3 regions of the Cytobacillus sp. FSL R7-0680 genome follow, and region 1 is predicted to be linked to each of the others. Evidence: predicted binding sites of a transcription regulator. Region 1 holds the regulator's gene; each other region holds the start of a gene.
The links. The regulator LexA, encoded in region 1, represses DNA repair genes until DNA is damaged. The targets are predictions, from matches to a motif close to CGAACATATGTTCG.

Region 1 (2,281 bases):
CGGGTATTTCTAGCGCTAGAATAGTAGGTAAAAAGCGAAGTTGTCTAAATAAAATCTGTTCTTGTTATATACAACAAAAAACCGTTCATAAGAACGGAATAAAATTTTATTCTTGATCTTTTACTTTTAGGGTATCTAATAATTTTAAGATACCCTCACCTCCCATACCAGATACGAGAGAGATGATGAAAACAGCAGTGGGGGAATCCGGTGTTGTTGTCACAATGACAAATACGGCCGCCAGTCCTCCTAGTAAGATGTCTTCTAAGAACCCTAAATAAATGAATTTTTTCGTCATCCGTGGCTTGACTAGTTTGCCTAATCTCTGCAAATGTCCTGCAACACCGACAATTCCACCAATCAACGCAGCGAAGAGAATGTTCATTAACATTTTTCCTTCACACTCCTAAAGCCGAGATTTTTTTGCGACCTTAGGTTGATTCTTGGTGTAAATTTCATTATAATATATTTTTGTCTCGATGTAATGATTCTATTTTACTGAATTTTTCAAATTTTATAATTGTATGAGTAACATATAAAGATAATTGCAAACTATTAAAAAGGAGTGTCAATAATGACACTCTTTTTTAATGTATTTGACGATAAACACCAATAACTTTGCCTAAAATAGATACATTGTGCAAGATAATCGGCTCCATAGTAGGGTTTTCTGGTTGCAAGCGGATAAAGTTCTTCTCTTTAAAGAATCGCTTAACGGTGGCCTCATCATCTTCTGTCATAGCAACCACGATTTCTCCATTATTTGCTGTTTGTTGCTGCTTGACTATGACATAATCACCATCTAATATGCCAGCTTCAATCATACTTTCTCCCATAATTTCAAGCATGAAGATATTTTCATCACTCGGAGCCATTCTTTCAGGTAAAGGGAAATATTCCTCAACATTCTCAATCGCAGTAATGGGGTGACCAGCAGTAACCTTACCGATAATAGGTACGTTCACCGTTTGCACTTTAGGTATTGGGTTGCTCTCTTCTAGATTTAATACCTCAATGGCACGGGGTTTTGTCGGATCTCGACGAATAAGACCTTTACTCTCTAGTCTGGCTAGATGGCCATGTACGGTTGAACTTGAAGCAAGTCCAACAGCTTCACCTATTTCCCTAACGGAAGGTGGATAACCTTTTTGTTTTACTTCATCTTTTATAAAATTCAATATATCTTGCTGCCTCTTAGATAATTTCACGCTATCACGCACCTTCGTCAATTTCATTAAGATTATTATACCATCAGTAGTAAATAGATACAAACATAAGTTCGAATTTTCTTATTGACAGAAACAAATGTTCGCATTATACTAAAATTATTAAATCGAACATATATTCTATTCAGGGGTGGCAATTAATGATAAAACAATTGTGGAATTCTTATAGTTATGCTATTATTCTTATCGCTTTTAGTTTCGGTATGGTTTTCTTATTATTTTTGAACACTGGTAATGCAAATCAGGAGGAATATGTAAAAGTTGAAGTAAAACAAGGAGATTCTTTATGGAAAATAGCGGAGGAGTTTAAAGATGCCCATAATATGTCTTCTAAAGACTTTGTTGCTTGGGTAGAAGAATTTAATCATATACATTTAGGTAAAATACATCCTGGTGATACGGTATATCTTCCCATTACAAATGGTGAAATAATATCTGAAACAAATTTAGCTAGTGTGATATTAGAAGACTAAAGGAATGAAAGAGAATGAATGTAATTATATATTGCAGGGTGAGTACGACGAAGGATACCCAGGAAACGTCTCTTGCTAGACAAGAAGAAGAACTTTTACATTTAGCGAGAATGAAGGATATGAATGTAGTTGAAGTCATACGTGAGAAAGCAAGTGGCTATGATTTAGAAAGAATTGGTGTGTTGCAATTATTGGAGTTACTTAAACAAAATCAAGCAGAGGCTGTTCTTATTCAAGATGAAACCAGGATTGGAAGAGGAAATGCTAAAATTGCCATCTTACATTGTATACTTAAAGAAAATGGGAAGATTTATACAATTGCCCATAATGGAGAATTGCAACTTTCAGATTCTGATTCTATGGTATTACAAATTGTTAGCATGGTTGAAGAGTATCAAAGAAAACTACATAATGTAAAAATAAAAAGAGGGATGCAAAAAGCTGTTCAAAAAGGCTTTCGACCTGAAAAAAATTTAAAAAACCAAGGAAATATAAACGGAAGAGAACGAATAGAGGTACCAATAGAAGAAATAGTAAAATTGAGACAAAATAACCTTACTTTTGCAGAAATTGCTGCAACGT
Region 2 (2,281 bases), 200 kb from region 1:
ACAGCTTTACCACCTTTGAATCCTGCAAATATCGGGTACATATGGCCAATAACAGCAAAAATTCCTATAATTACTGTATGTATATCTATATCAAAGAAGATTGGTAATAATCCAGCAGCTATGGTACCTTTCAGGATATCGGCCAGTGTAACGGTAAAACCTGCTTTTTTTCCTAGCGTTCGGAAAGTGTTTGTCCCACCAAGATTACCACTACCATGCTCACGAATATCAATGCCATAAAACACTTTACCAATGATTAATCCAGATGGAATGGAACCAATTAAATAAGCAATAAGAAAAACGATGATTACTTCAAATGTCATAAACTCTCCCCCACGGAATAAAAATACAGTTCTTATATTGTACCACGTAAATAAGTGAATGTACTATGTTGCTTTTAAAATATCTTTTCAATTGCAAAGATTACCCTAGTATGAAACGAATGTTAAATAGATATATGATTAAAATTAGTAGAAAAGAACTTTTTTGTTAAGTGGATTACGTGATATTTAGCGAAAAGGAAAGCTTTATAAAAAAGATGAAGCTGTATGTCAGAAAGAACAGCATTGCGATCTATTCGCATTTATACTTTAATTCAGATAAAATAGTGTAGAGTTCAAAATAAGAGGTGAATGTATTGAGTATAGAAAACCCATCAAGAACTGAAATCGGAAAGATGTTAAAACAAGCAAAGAGGATTGCCGTCGTAGGTTTAAGTGATAAACCTAATCGTACATCCTATATGGTAAGTGAAGCCATGCAAAAAAGTGGTTACGAAATCATCCCTGTTAATCCCAAAGTTAAGGAAGTATTAGGTGTAAAAGCGGTTGCATCATTAGCTGAAATAGAAGGCAAAGTGGATATTGTTAATGTCTTTAGACGTTCGGAATATTTGCCAAGTCTTGCGAGTGAATTTCAAAATATTGATTGTCCCATTTTTTGGACTCAGCTAGGTGTTGTAGATGAAGACGTATTTCAGCAGTTAAGTGATGCTGGTTATACCGTGATCATGGATCGATGCATTAAAGTAGAGCATGCGCTAACAAAATAACATTTGTAGCATGGGATCATGACATTGATTTCATGCTTTTTCTTTCATATGCGGTTTAGACGTATAAATATGATATAATGATTAGAACGTTTGTTCTTATTCGCCTCTTGCAACAGTATATACATGACCTTAATGCATGTTACAATGGGGAACATATATGCATACGACTCGCATGATAAGAAGGAATATAGTGAATAAGAATGGAATAATAAACCGATATCTATTGTAGAGAGGTGCATAAAGGCGCGGTTATGATATAATCAAACTCTATTGCCGACTCGGATTGATAGACAATAGATGGTTTTTGAAGAGATGAAAGGGGAATGCTTGTGGCAAAAAATCAGGAAGTATTTGACTATAATGATGATGCCATACAAGTACTTGAGGGATTAGAAGCTGTTAGAAAACGTCCCGGAATGTACATTGGAAGTACGGATGCAAGAGGGCTACACCATCTTGTATACGAAATAGTCGATAACGCTGTAGATGAAGCACTTGCAGGTTTCGGCGATCATATCATTGTCAAAATACATAAAGACAATTCAATTAGTGTTCAAGATAAAGGTCGAGGAATGCCGACCGGAATGCACAAGATGGGCAAACCTACAACCGAAGTCATATTGACTGTGTTGCACGCTGGAGGAAAGTTTGGCCAAGGTGGATACAAAACAAGTGGTGGACTTCATGGTGTAGGTGCTTCAGTTGTTAACGCCTTATCACAATGGTTAGTCGTTAAAATTAAACGCGATGGAATTGTTTATGAACAGCGGTTTGAAAACGGCGGAAAGCCAGTAACCACGCTTGAGAAGGTTGGTAAAACGAATCAAGTAGGGACAACGATCCACTTTAAACCAGATTCGACAATTTTCTCAACAACTACATATAATTTTGAAGTGCTAAGTGAACGATTACGTGAATCCGCTTTTCTCTTAAAAGGGATGAAAATCGAGATAACGGATGAACGTCATGATCTTAAAGAGATTTATCATTATGAAAATGGGATTGAAGCATTTGTTCAGTACCTAAATGAAGAAAAAGATACGCTCCATCCAGTAGTTAGTTTTGAAGGGGAGCATAATGGTATTGAAGTTGATTTTGCCTTCCAATTTAATGATGGTTTTTCAGAAAATGTCCTTTCTTTTGTCAATAATGTTCGTACGAAAGATGGAGGGACACATGAAGCTGGAGCTAAAACAGCGATGACTAGGGTGTTCAATGAATATGCCCGTA
Region 3 (2,281 bases), 980 kb from region 1:
TACAAATTCATCACGGCGGCATTTCATGTCCCTCTGAACTTGTTCCCGATGGTGATGTTGTATCTGCATCAAATATCGATCGTGATAACCAAAAGGCTCGTGCCCTATCGACAGGGGAAATTGAAGAAATCATCGAAGCTTTTGGAGAAGCAACGAGAAGAGCAATTGAAGCAGGTTTTGATGGAGTAGAAATTCATGGTGCAAACGGGTATTTAGTACAGCAGTTTTATTCCCCTTATACGAATAACCGTACGGATGAATGGGGTGGATCCGTAGAAAATCGGATGAAGTTTCCATTGGCTGTTGCGGAAGCTTGCCAAAAAGCGATTGATAAGCATGCAAAGAGACCATTTATTTTCGGTTATCGCTTCTCACCTGAAGAGCCGTCGACACCTGGTTTAACAATGACTGAAACCTTTCAACTAGTGGATGCCTTATCAAATCTTCCATTCGATTATTTGCACATTTCCCTTATGCATGCACTATCTACTCCTCACCGCGGGGCGGATACAGAGCGCACAAGAATTGAGCTGGTGAATGAAGTAATTAACGGACGCGTTCCGTTGATGGCCGTTGGAAAAGTGAATTCACCTGATGATGCATTAGCTGTTAGAGAACGAAATATACCGCTTATTGCTATAGGTAGAGAATTGCTCATTTCACCAAGATGGGCTGCATATATTCAAGAAGATCGTCTTGAGAAAATAGAATATGCCCTGAATTTAAAAGAAAGAGATAAATATGACATTCCGAACGGATTATGGGAAGTGATCCTAGCTGCAGAAGGTTGGGTCCCATTTACTCGCTAGGAATCTTTAGAAAACAGGAACATGAACAATTTGTTCATGTTTTTTTTGTGTCTTATTTTGGTTACAAAAGAGATTTGCTCGTACAAACCGCCAAAGAAGCGGAGCAACACTGATTTTTTCGACTATCCATTAAACATTCCCGTTAAATAACAGGCATGTCAAATAAAAGAGGAAAAGCTGGGACTTTTTTTGATTATAGATTTAGGTAAAATATCATAATATGTCGAATATTTATACATAGAATAATGGAAGGAGCAGCCTTCTGCTGTACAAGAGTTTGTTTTACCCATAGTCCATCTCATCTAATGATAGAGCTATTCTTATTTAATCCCAGCTTTTGTCTAGGCAGTCGAATATAAGAAATTCGTCGTAAAATTTCCATTGAAAGAGAACGTATATTCGGTTAATATTATGGGTATAAATAAACGGAACATAAGTTCTTATTTTATAGTGAGAAGAGGCAATCTAATGGTTGATTATAGTGTAATGCCAAAACAACAAATTTTATGTATAGATATGAAGAGCTTCTATGCCAGTTGTTCAGCTGTTATACGGGGATTAGATCCAATGGAATGCTATCTTGTAGTGGCGGGAAATCATGATCGTAAAGGTAGTGTCATTCTTGCTGCTTCACCGAGAATGAAGAAAGAATTTGGCATAAAAACAGGGTCGCGGCTATTTGAAGTACCCAATGACCCGCGCATTATTATTGAAGAGCCAAAGATGGCTACGTATTTACGTGTCTCTATGGAAATTACACGTGTATTTCATCGCTATGTACCAAAAGAGGCTGTGCACACTTATAGTGTCGATGAAAGTTTTATTCGTATTGACGGAACAGAACATATATGGGGTGACGCCTATACGATTGCCCAAAAGATAAAAGATGATATCGAAAGGGAATTTCAACTACCTTCATCTGTTGGAATTGGTCCTAATATGTTAATGGCAAAGCTTTGTCTTGATTTAGAAGCAAAGAAGGCTGGTATTGCTGAGTGGACTTATGAGCAGATAGAAGAAAAGCTTTGGCCGATTTCTCCATTAAGTCAAATGTGGGGTATAGGCAGTAGAATGGAGAAAAATTTGAACAGTATGGGCATTTTCACGGTTGGTCAGCTTGCCCATTTTAATCTAACTACACTAGAAAAAAAGTTTGGTATTATGGGCAATCAGCTATATTATCACGCATGGGGAATAGATTTGTCAGAAATCGGTGCTCCGATTTTACAAGGTCAAATTAGCTTTGGGAAAAGTCAAATCTTGCTTCGAGATTATACTGATAGAGAAGAAATCAAGCATGTTGTTTTAGAGATGTGTGAGGAGGTTGCAAGAAGGGCGCGCACACATCGTAAGGCTGGAAGAACCGTTCATTTTGGGCTTGGATATAGCAAGGATGAGTTTGGTGGTGGATTTTATCGTTCTCGGACAATGGAGGAGCCGACAAATGTAACAATGACCATTTATCATGTTTG

Region 2: a site for LexA is predicted at 1,135-1,148, ahead of parE (DNA topoisomerase IV subunit B). Genes of this name have one in related genera too.
Region 3: a site for LexA is predicted at 1,198-1,211, ahead of MKY26_RS09535 (Y-family DNA polymerase). Genes of this name have one in related genera too.

The regions. Positions count from the first base shown of each region.
Region 1 covers NZ_JBBPAO010000001.1:935,095-937,375, forward strand. Annotated here, with positions in the region: gene MKY26_RS04775 (DUF4257 domain-containing protein) at 107-391, opposite strand; gene lexA (transcriptional repressor LexA) at 588-1,235, opposite strand; gene yneA (cell division suppressor protein YneA) at 1,367-1,699, shown strand; gene MKY26_RS04790 (YneB family resolvase-like protein) at 1,714-2,281, shown strand, end outside.
Region 2 covers NZ_JBBPAO010000001.1:1,131,986-1,134,266, forward strand. Annotated here, with positions in the region: gene plsY (glycerol-3-phosphate 1-O-acyltransferase PlsY) at 1-323, opposite strand, end outside; gene MKY26_RS05770 (CoA-binding protein) at 638-1,051, shown strand; gene parE (DNA topoisomerase IV subunit B) at 1,381-2,281, shown strand, end outside.
Region 3 covers NZ_JBBPAO010000001.1:1,917,110-1,919,390, reverse strand. Annotated here, with positions in the region: gene MKY26_RS09540 (NADH-dependent flavin oxidoreductase) at 1-809, shown strand, start outside; gene MKY26_RS09535 (Y-family DNA polymerase) at 1,278-2,281, shown strand, end outside.